One region of the Caldimonas sp. KR1-144 genome, then DNA from elsewhere that is predicted to be linked to it. Evidence: riboswitches for the same ligand, from Rfam matches in the RefSeq annotation. Region 1 holds a riboswitch; the other holds the start of a gene.
What was found. Region 1 has a riboswitch for S-adenosylhomocysteine ahead of ahcY (adenosylhomocysteinase). Riboswitches for the same ligand answer to the same signal wherever they lie in the genome.

Region 2: another riboswitch for S-adenosylhomocysteine. It lies ahead of metH (methionine synthase); the one in region 1 lies ahead of ahcY (adenosylhomocysteinase).

What each region holds. Positions count from the first base shown of each region.
Region 1 covers NZ_JBMSEE010000003.1:320,013-325,561, reverse strand. The annotation lists gene metF (methylenetetrahydrofolate reductase [NAD(P)H]) at 1-398, opposite strand, end outside; gene ACO2TI_RS09460 (TlyA family RNA methyltransferase) at 395-1,180, opposite strand; gene ACO2TI_RS09455 (VOC family protein) at 1,182-1,574, opposite strand; gene ahcY (adenosylhomocysteinase) at 1,589-3,019, opposite strand; S-adenosyl-L-homocysteine riboswitch at 3,046-3,142, opposite strand; gene ACO2TI_RS09445 (peptide chain release factor 3) at 3,915-5,549, shown strand, end outside.
Region 2 covers NZ_JBMSEE010000008.1:67,504-73,052, reverse strand. The annotation lists gene ACO2TI_RS18000 (glycine zipper 2TM domain-containing protein) at 1-243, opposite strand, end outside; gene metH (methionine synthase) at 398-3,130, opposite strand; S-adenosyl-L-homocysteine riboswitch at 3,213-3,302, opposite strand; gene ACO2TI_RS17990 (hypothetical protein) at 3,403-3,945, shown strand; gene ACO2TI_RS17985 (homocysteine S-methyltransferase family protein) at 3,947-5,020, opposite strand; gene ACO2TI_RS17980 (BTH_I0359 family protein) at 5,080-5,361, opposite strand; gene ACO2TI_RS17975 (DUF3108 domain-containing protein) at 5,448-5,549, opposite strand, start outside.

The DNA.
Region 1 (5,549 bases):
AAGTGCTCGCCGGTCTCCGCGCGGATGAATGCGACCAGGTCGCTCGCGTAGCGGAACTCGCCGAAGCCCCCGTAGCCGCTGGGCAGGTCGCCGCGCAGCGCGACGATGCGGCGGATGCCTGCGTCCTTGAAGCGCGCGAGCGCGGCGCGCACCGTGTCCTTGCTCGCGCCGATGCACGAGTAGTGCGGCGCGGCCTCGTGGCCTTCGGCGCGGATGGCCTGCACCGCGTTCCAGGTGCCTTCCTGCGTCGAGCCGCCGGCGCCGAAGGTCACCGAGCAGAACTCGGGCGACAGCGCATACAGCGCGCGGCGCACGGCGACCTGCTTCTCGGCGCCCTCGGGCGTCTTGGCGGGAAAGAACTCCAGGCTCAGCGGCAGCGAGCGCTTGGGGGTTGTCATGGCGATGGTCCTTTCGCAGGGTCTTGAGCCCAGACGAAGTATTCGGTGTTGCCTTCGGTGTTGCCGCGGCCGCCGCCGGCGATCGTGCTTTCGAACCAGTCGCGCACCGTCCAGCGCAGCGCCGCGCAGGCCTCGCGCACCGCGGCCTCGACGCGCGCGTACTGCGCCGGGTCCTTGACGATGCCGCCCTTGCCGACATGCTGCGGGCCGACCTCGAACTGCGGCTTGACCAGCAGCAGCGCGTCGCCGCCGGCCTTCAGCCACGGCGCGAGGTGCGCGAGGTTGGCCGCCAGCGAGATGAAGGACAGGTCGGCGACGACGAGATCGAAGCCGCCTTCGGGCGCATGCGCGGCGAGCTCCGAGCCGGCCAGCTCGCGCAGGTGCAGGCCCTCGAGCGGGACCACGCGCGCGTCGCCGCGAAGCTTGTCGTGCAGCTGACCGTGGCCGACGTCGAAGCCGACCACGCGGGCCGCGCCGCGCGCGAGCAGCACCTCGGTAAAGCCGCCGGTGCTCTGGCCGACATCGAGGCAGACGCGACCGGTCACGTCGAGCCCGGTGCGCGCCAGCGCGCCGTCGAGCTTGAGGCCGCCGCGCGAGACCCAGCGCGCCTCGGCGTCGTCGAGCAGGCGCAGCGGCGCGTGCGCCGGCAGCTCGTCGCCGTTCTTGGCCACGCGCTGCCAGCGCCCGCCTGCCTCCCACTCGACGCCGGCGGCGATCAGCCGCTGCGCCTGCGAGCGCGAGGCCGCGAGGCCGCGTTCGACGAGCAGCTGGTCGGCGCGCATCTCAACGTCGCTCCAGCGTCTGCGGTGGCGGCAGCGAGACCGCGACGACGTAGCCGTCCGGGTCCTCGAAGCAGCGCGCGCAAGCGCTCCAGTAGGGGTTGTGCGGGGCGACCTCGCGCGCGCCCGCGTCCAGCAGACGGCGGGCGCAGGCGTGAAGCGAGGCTTCGTCGTCGACGTAGAACACGAGCAGGTGCTCCGGGGTCGGTGCGCGCGGCGCGGCGACGCCATGTTCGCGCACGAACTCGATCTGCCAGCGCTCGCCGGCGCGGCCGAGGATCAGGCCGTCGAAGCCCTGGTGGTCCTCGAAGCGGCCGACGACCTCGCAGCCGAGCGCCGTGTAGAAGCGCTCGAGGGCCGCGAGATCGTTGGTCGGGCGCGCGCTGCGCAGGCGCACGGCGTCGTCGTCGCTCAGTAGCGGTAGGTGTCCGGCTTGTACGGACCCTGCTTGGGCACGCCGATGTAGGCGGCCTGTTCGTCGGTCAGCTCGGTGAGCTGGGCGCCGAGCTTCTTGAGCTGCAGCCGCGCGACCTTCTCGTCGAGGTGCTTGGGCAGCACGTAGACCTTGCCGATGTCGTAGCTGTCCGGATGGGCGTACAGCTCGATCTGCGCGATGGTCTGGTTGGCGAAACTCGACGACATCACATAGCTCGGGTGGCCGGTGGCGCAGCCCAGGTTCACCAGGCGGCCCTTGGCGAGCAGGATGATGCGCTTGCCGTCCGGGAAGATCACGTGGTCGACCTGCGGCTTGATCTCCTCCCACTGGCACTTGGCCTCGAGCTGGGCGACCTGGATCTCGTTGTCGAAGTGGCCGATGTTGCAGACGATGGCCTGGTCCTTCATCGCGGCCATGTGCTCGTAGGTGATGACGTCGCGGTTGCCGGTGGTCGTCACGAAGATGTCGGCCTTGTCGGCGGCGTACTCCATCGTCACGACGCGATAGCCCTCCATCGCGGCCTGCAGCGCATTGATCGGGTCGATCTCGGTGACCCAGACCTGCGCCGACAGCGCGCGCAGCGCCTGGGCCGAGCCCTTGCCCACGTCGCCGTAGCCGCAGACCACGGCGACCTTGCCGGCGATCATCACGTCGGTCGCGCGCTTGATGCCGTCGACCAGCGACTCGCGGCAGCCGTAGAGGTTGTCGAACTTGCTCTTGGTGACGCTGTCGTTGACGTTGATCGCGCGGAACATCAGCGTGCCCTTGGCCGACATCTCCTTCAGGCGATGCACGCCGGTGGTGGTCTCCTCGGTCACGCCGATGATCTGGGCGCTCTTGCGCGAATACCAGGTCGCGTCCTCGGCGAGCTTGGCCTTGATCGCGGCGAACAGCACGCGCTCCTCCTCGCTGCCCGGGTTGGCCAGCACGGCCGGGTTCTTCTCGGCCTGCTTGCCCAGGTGCATCAGCAGCGTCGCGTCGCCGCCGTCGTCGAGGATCATGTTCGGGCCTTCGGCCTCGCTGCCCTTGGGGCCGAAGTCGAAGATGCGGTGCGTGTAGTCCCAGTAGTCGGCCAGCGACTCGCCCTTGTAGGCAAACACCGGCGTGCCGACGGCGGCCAGCGCGGCGGCGGCGTGGTCCTGGGTCGAGAAGATGTTGCACGAGGCCCAGCGCACCTGCGCGCCGAGCGCCTGCAGCGTCTCGACCAGCACCGCGGTCTGGATCGTCATGTGCAGCGAGCCGGTGATGCGCGCGCCCTTGAGCGGCTGGCTCTTCGCGAACTCCTCGCGGATCGCCATCAGGCCGGGCATCTCGGTCTCGGCGATCTTGATTTCCTTGCGACCCCAGTCGGCCAGCGACAGGTCGGCGACCACGTGGTCTTGGGCGGGCTTCAGAACAGCGCTCATCTCGCGCACTCCTTGTTTGAAAAGGGGGTGGGCGAGCGCCGTTGGAACCGGTGAGGCCACCCGGCGGGGGCCCGCTTCGAGCCTGGCGCGGTGGGGGGCCGCGTCGCAACGCTCCTCGAAGCGGGGTGGATTTTAGCGGGTTGTGTTTGTTGGGGGCCTGCGGGGGATGCCGCTCTGCGGGAGTGGTGTCGTCTCTGCGAGGCTCGATGCCGGGATTTCGCCTCGGCGGGCGACCTACTTTCTTTGCTTCGCCAAAGAAAGTAGGCAAAGAAAGGCGACCCCCGATCCGGCGCCCGCGGCGTTGCCGCGGGTTCCCTGCGGTGCTCGCTCCAGGGGCGCGCCGCTTAACTCGCTGCACTCACTGCGTTCGTGCGCTCGAACAGTCGCGGCGAGTTTGAGGTTGAAGCGCGCTGGCGCGCGCCGCCCCTTGCGCTGCGCTCCTCGGCGCCTCCTAGGGGGCCCCATCCAGACGGTCGCAGCCCCGCTCGGGGGTGTGTTGCCGTTGCAGTTGCCGTTGGGCCCCCTCGATGGCGCCGAGGAGCGCAGCGAAGCGGGCGGCGCGCGCCAGCGCGCCTCGACTTCTGACTCGCCGCTTTGTTCGAGCGCAGTGAGCGCAGCGAACGCAGCGAGTTATGCGGCGCGCCCGCTTCGCGAGCACCGCAGGGCACCCGGCGCAGCCGGGCGCCTGAGCGGGGGTCGCCTTTTCTTTGCCTACTTTCTTTTGGCGAAGCAAAAGAAAGTAGGTGCGCCGCCGGGGCGCACATCCCGGCTCTGCCCCGCAGGGGCAGCTCCAGCCCCCGCAGGCGAGCCAGCCCAACCAAACCAAACCAGCGACAATCCGCCCCTTCCCAAGCGCATCCCCCGCCGGGGCAAACCAGCGCCCCGGAGCCCCCTCGTGACCGACCCCCTGCTGCAAGCCGAGGTGCGCCGCCGCCGCACCTTCGCGATCATTTCCCACCCCGACGCCGGCAAGACCACGCTGACCGAGAAGCTGCTGCTGTTCTCGGGCGCGATCCACATCGCCGGTTCGGTGAAGGCGCGCAAGGCCAGCCGCCATGCGACCTCGGACTGGATGGAAATCGAGAAGCAGCGCGGCATCTCGGTGGCCAGTTCGGTGATGCAGATGCTGTATCGCGACTGCGTCATCAACCTGCTCGACACGCCCGGCCACAAGGATTTCTCCGAAGACACGTACCGCGTGCTGACGGCCGTGGACGCCGCGCTGATGGTGATCGACGCGGCCAACGGCGTCGAGCCGCAGACGCGAAGGCTGATCGAGGTCTGTCGCCAGCGCGACACGCCGATCCTCACCTTCGTCAACAAGATGGACCGCGAGGGCCGCGAGCCGCTCGAGCTGCTCGACGAGATCGAGCAGGAACTGGGCATGCCCTGCGTGCCGATGACCTGGCCGGTCGGCCAGGGCAAGGCCTTCGGCGGCATCGTCGATCTGCGCAAGCAGCAGATGCGCCTGTTCGCCGCCGGCGAGGACAAGCGCAGCGGCGACGACGAGATCGTGCCGCTCGCGCAGGCCGATGCGCTTCGCCAGCGCTTCGGCCACGACTTCGAGCAGGCCGAGTCCAACATCGAGCTGCTGCAGGCCGCCGCGCCGGCGTTCGACGAGGCCGCCTTCGTCGGCGCGAAGCAGACGCCGGTGTTCTTCGGCTCGGGCGTCAACAACTTCGGCGTGCAGGAGGTGCTCGACGCGCTGGTCGACCTGGCGCCGCCGCCGGCCGCGCGCCACGTCACGCAAGAAGGCGGCGAGCAGCGCGAGATCGCGCCCGCGACGCCGGGCTTCTCGGGCGTGGTGTTCAAGGTGCAGGCCAACATGGACCCGTCGCACCGCGACCGCATCGCCTTCGTGCGCGTCAACTCCGGCCGCTACGGCCAGGGCATGAAGCTGCGCGTGCAGCGCACCGCGAAGGAGCTGCGCCCGACCTCGGTGGTGACCTTCCTGTCGCAGCGCCGCGAGGCGGTGGAAGAGGCCTACGCGGGCGACATCATCGGCTTCACGACGCACGGCGGCGTGCAGCTCGGCGACACCATCACCGACGGCGACGCGCCGGCCGCGTTCGGCACCTACACCGGTCTGCCGTTCTTCGCGCCGGAGCTGTTCCAGACCGTCGAGCTCGCGAACCCGATGAAGAGCAAGCAGCTGCAGCAAGGCCTGATGCAGCTCGGCGAGGAGGGCGCGATCCAGGTGTTTCGCCCGCAGACCGGCGGCTCGATGCTGCTGGGCGCCGTCGGCCAGCTGCAGTTCGAGGTGGTGCAGCACCGCCTGAAGGCCGAGTACGGCGTCGAGATCCGGCTGATGCCCTGCCGCTTCACCGGCGCGCGCTGGGTCACCTGCGACGACGCCGCGGCGATGAAGAAATTCCTCGACGAGAACGAGAGCAAGCTCGCACTCGACGCGGCCGACACGCTGGCCTACCTGCTGACCTCGGCCTACGATCTGCGACTGACACAGGAGCGCTATCCGAAGGTGGTGTTCCATCCGCTGCGCGAGCACGCGGGACTGGCGCTTCAGAGCAAG
Region 2 (5,549 bases), on a different contig from region 1:
CGGCGAGGCATTGCTGCTGCGCGGCTTCTCGTCCTGGCCCTGGATCAGCTTCTCGTTCGACGCCAGCGAGGCCTTGGCCTCGACCGGCTCGCCTTGCGGCGCGTTCGCGCGCTGCAGCGCCACGGCACCGGCCACGCCGGCGATCGCCAGCACGGCGGCGCCGGCGATCCAGGCCAGCATGCTCGTGCCACGCGTCGGCACGACGGCGCCAGGGGCGGAAGACGGGTTCGGCAGCGTGTTCATGAGCGGCTCCTTGTTGTCGGGTTCATGTTCAGTCGAGATTGCACCTGACATCACGCACGAGCCCGAGGCGCGGCTCACCGCAGCGGTAACCAGCGGTCAATGCGGCCGGCGGCCCGTTACCAGCCGACACCAAGCGGTGATGTCGTGACCGCGCTCAGAGCACGGGCGAGAGCGCGCGGCGCGCGTCATCGAGCGCCAGCGCCTGGCGCCGGGCCCAGTCTTCGAGCTGGTCCTCGCCGACCTTGCCGACGTTGAAGTAGGCCGCCTCGGGATGGCCGATGTAGAAGCCGCTGACGGCCGCGGCAGGCGTCATCGCGAGGTGCTCCGTCAAGGCCATGCCGATCTCGTCGGCGGCGAGCGTGTCGAACAGCGCGCGCTTGACCGTGTGGTCGGGACAGGCCGGATAGCCCGGTGCCGGCCGGATGCCCTGGTACTTCTCGGCGATCAGGTCCTCGTTGCTCAGCGCTTCGTCCGGCGCATAGCCCCAGAACTCGGTACGCACGCGCTGGTGCAGGCGCTCGGCAAAGGCCTCGGCGAGGCGATCGGCGATGGCCTTGATCATGATCGCGCCGTAGTCGTCGAGATCGGCCTCGAACTGCTTGGCCTTCGCTTCGGCACCGTGGATGCTGACCGCGAACATGCCGGCGTGGTCGGCCACGCCGCGCGGCCCGACGAAGTCCGACAGGCAGCGGTTCGGTCGCTTCACGCCATCGACCACCGGACGCTCGCTCTGCATGCGCAGGCCGTGCCAGGTCATCAGCGGCTCGGTGCGCGATTCGTCGGCGTAGAACGCAATGTCATCGTCGTCGACCTGGTTCGCCGCGTACAGGCCGATCACGCCGTGCGCCTGCAGCCAGCGGCCCTCGATCGCGCGCTGCAGCATGCGCTTGCCGTCGCTGAACACGCGTTGCGCCTCGGCACCCACGATCTCGTCCTTGAGGATCTGCGGGAACGCACCGGCAAGGTCCCAGGTCTGGAAGAACGGGCCCCAGTCGATGCAGGCCGCGAGCTCGGCAAGGTCGTAGTTGCGGAACACGCGTCGGCCGAGGAACTTGGGCGCGACCGGGCGGTACGCGGACCAGTCGATCGGCGTCTTGTTCGCCCGCGCGGCCGCCAGCGTGACCAGCGGCGTGGCCTTCTTGTTCGCATGCTGCTCGCGCACGCGCACGTAGTCGGCGGTGAGCTCGTCGATGAACTTGGCCGCGCGGTCGTCCGACAGCAGCTCCGAGCACACGCCCACGCTGCGCGAGGCATCGGGCACGTAGACCACCGGGCCTTCGTAGTGCGGCGCGATCTTCACCGCGGTGTGCACGCGGCTGGTGGTGGCGCCGCCGATGAGCAGCGGGATCTTCTTGATGCGGAAGTAGTCGTCGCGCTGCATCTCGGCCGCGACGTGCTGCATCTCCTCGAGGCTGGGCGTGATCAGGCCCGACAGGCCGACGATGTCCGCGCCTTCCACCTTCGCCTTGGCGAGGATGTCCTGGCACGGGACCATCACGCCCATGTTCACGACCTCGTAGTTGTTGCACTGGAGCACGACGGTGACGATGTTCTTGCCGATGTCGTGCACGTCGCCCTTGACGGTCGCGATGACGATCTTGCCCTTGCTGCGCACGTCGTCGCCGGCGGCGGCCATCTGACGCTTCTCTTCCTCGATGTAGGGCACGAGGTGAGCCACGGCCTGCTTCATCACGCGCGCCGACTTCACCACCTGCGGCAGGAACATCTTGCCGGCGCCGAACAGGTCGCCGACGATGTTCATGCCGCTCATCAGCGGCCCTTCGATCACGTGCAGCGGGCGTCCGCCGCCGGCCTTGATGGCCTGCCAGCACTCCTCGGTGTCCTCGACGATGAAGTCGGTGATGCCGTGCACCAGGGCGTGCGAGAGGCGCTCCTGCACCGTGCCGGCGCGCCACGCAAGGCGCGCGCTGTCGTCCTTGGCCGCGCCCTTCACGGCCTCGGCGACTTCGAGCAGGCGCTCGGTGGCGTCGGGCCGCCGGTTGAGCACGACGTCTTCCACGCGCTCGCGCAGCTCGGCGTCGAGATCGTCGTAGACGCCGATCATCCCGGCATTGACGATGCCCATGTCCATGCCGGCCTGGATCGCGTGGTACAGGAACACGGTGTGGATCGCCTCGCGCACCGGCTCGTTGCCGCGGAAGCTGAAGCTCACGTTCGAGACGCCGCCCGAGACCTTGGCGCCCGGCAGGTTCTTCTTGATCCAGCGGGTCGCCTCGATGAAGTCGACCGCGTAGTTCGCGTGCTCCTCGATGCCGGTGGCGATCGCGAAGATGTTGGGGTCGAAGATGATGTCCTCGGGCGGAAAGCCGACCTCGTCGACGAGGATGCGGTAGGCGCGCTCGCAGATCTCGGTCTTGCGCGCGAAGGTGTCGGCCTGGCCCTGCTCGTCGAAGGCCATCACCACGGTGGCCGCGCCGTAGCGGCGGATCAGCTTGGCCTGGCGCTTGAATTCCTCGACGCCCTCCTTCATGGAGATCGAGTTGACGATGCCCTTGCCCTGGATGCACTTCAGGCCCGCCTCGATCACCGACCACTTCGACGAGTCGATCATGATCGGCACGCGCGCGATCTCGGGCTCGGAGGCGATCAGGTTCAGGAAGCGCACCATCGCCGCCTGTGAATCCAGCATCGCCTCGTCCATGTTGACGTCGATGACCTGCGCGCCGTTTTCCACTTGCTGGCGCGCGACCGCCAGCGCATCCTCGTAGCGACCTTCGAGGATCATGCGCGCGAAGGCCTTGGAGCCGGTGACGTTGGTGCGCTCGCCGATGTTGACGAACAGCGTGCCCTCGCCGATGGCCACGGGCTCGAGCCCGGAAAGGCGCATCGGTGGCACTTGGGTGAGAACGGAATCGGCAGCGCTCATATCGGCATTCGGCCATTCGGCCGTTCGGCAATGGGCCCGACATCGGCGGCTGCGGCCCACCCGCAGCCCGTCGCGACGACGGCAGGGGTGAGCGCCGTTGCGTCGGCCGCGGGCGGGCCGCGGCCGTCTCGAGCCTGGCGGGCACGCGCCCGTCGCAACGCTCCTCGAGGGATACGGGATTGTACGGGGGCACGGTTTACAAAGAATTGCCTCCCACGCCTTGCGTGGCGGGCCTCGCGCGGTTGCAATGCCCGCCGCAACCTGCTCGTCCCATGAACAAGAACCGACTCGCCCTTGTCACCGTCTCGGCCCTGTGGCTCGCGGCCTGCGCCACCGCCCCGTCGCCGAAGCCCGGCACGCCGGGCGCGCCGGCGCCCACGCCATCGACCTCGCCGTTCGGCGGCCTGTTCGGCTACGGCCTGTCGCCAGCGCTCGAGGCCCAGCGCAAGCGCCTGAAGGACGCGCTGGGCGGCACGCCGGTGGTGATCGAGGCGATGAGCGACAAGACGCTGCGCGTCGAGGTGCCGATGAAGTTCTCGTTCGATGCCGGCCGCGCGAGCGTCAAGCCCGCGCTCGCCGCCGCGCTCGACCAGCTGGCGATCGGCTTCAAACCCTATGCCGCCAGCACCGAGCTGCGCATCGGCGCACCGGCGGACGAGACCGGCCCCGCGGCGCTGGGCGACCAGCGCGCGGCCGCGGTGAAGCAGCACCTGCTGGTCAAGGGCATCGTCGGCTCGCGCATCGTCAGCGCGGCGCGCGGCACGGCGTTCGGCGTCGAGATCGTGATCTCGGACCGCCCCGCCGGCTCGAACTGACTCAGGCCGCCTGCGCCAATCCGCTCAGCCAGCGCTCCTCGCGCACCCGCGGCCGGTAGGCGCTCACGCGCTTGGCGATCTCGGCGATGTGCTCCGGCGTCGTGCCGCAGCAGCCGCCGGCGATGTTGAGCATGCCGCTCTTCGCGAACTCCTCGACCAGCGCGCCGGTCACCGGCGGCGTCTCGTCGAAGCCGGTGTCGCTCATCGGGTTGGGCAGGCCGGCGTTCGGGTAGCAGGAGATCCAGGTGTCGCCCGCGGCCTTGTGCAGCTCCTCGAGATAGGGCCGCATCAGCGCGGCGCCCAGCGCGCAGTTCAGGCCCACCGCGATCGGCTGCGCGTGGCGCACGGAGTGCCAGAACGCGGTCACCGTCTGGCCGCTGAGGATGCGTCCCGACGCGTCGGTCACGGTACCCGAGATGATGATCGGGAGGCGCTCGCCGGTCTCTTCGAACAGCTCGTCGATCGCGACGATCGCCGCCTTGGCGTTGAGCGTGTCGAAGATCGTCTCGACCAGGAACAGGTCGCAGCCGCCGTCGAGCAGGCCGCGGCCCTGCTCCTTGTAGGCCTCGCGCAAGGTGTCGAAGTCGACATTGCGCGCGCCGGGGTCGTTGACGTCCGGGCTGATGCTCGCGGTGCGCGGCGTCGGTCCGAACGCGCCGGCGACGAAGCGCGGCTTGTCGGGCGTGGAGAATTTGTCGCAGGCCGCGCGCGCGATCTTGGCGGCCTCGACGTTCATCTCGTAGGCCAGCGATTCGAGGCCGTAGTCCTCCTGCGCGACCGAGGTCGCGCCGAAGGTGTTGGTCTCGATGATGTCGGCGCCGGCCGCCAGGTAGTGCTCGTGGATCTCGCGGATCACGTCCGGGCGCGTGAACTGCAGGAGCTCGTTGTTGCCCTTGAGGTCCTTGGGGTGGTCCTTGAAGCGCTCGCCGCGGTAGTCGGCCTCGCCGAGCTTGTAGCGCTGGATCATCGTGCCCATCGCGCCGTCGAGCACGAGGATGCGCTGCGCAAGCAGCTCGGGCAGGCGCGCAGCGCGCGTGAACGGGGCCGATTTGGCGGCAATGGGGCGGGCAGTCATGCCCGGATTGTAGAAAGCGGCCCTTGGGCCGCTTTCGGTTCGGGACATTCAGCCAAGCGTCAGTGCAGCACCACCGGCTGGGTCGCCAGCGTCGTGAAGCGCGCCAGGAAGGCGTCGATGTCGTCTTCGCTCGGCTCGGTCTCGATGAGCTTCTCGACACCGAGCTTGAACTGCTCGGCCATCGCTCCTTCGAGGAACAGCTCCTTGCGAGCGTGCTTGTCGACGATTTCGTAGCCGCCGCGCGTGAGCGCGGGCACGCCCTCGGCCGGCGCGATCTCGCCTTCGGCGGCGATCTCGATCTGCACGACCGCGAAATGGTCCGAGTTGTAGAGCATCAGCATTCGGTGGAACTCCTGTTGCTGGGAGTTGAGGGCCCCGCAGCAAGTTTCAAGCCCATGGTCGAACGGTGCCGCGGTCCGGGGGGTCGTCAGGAGGCCCCGGCGTCGCGCAGCAGCTCCAGGGCGTCGCCAGAGCCGTCGGTCAGGCGCGCGCGCACCGGCAGGAAGCCGCTGCCCGGGTCGAGCCAGAA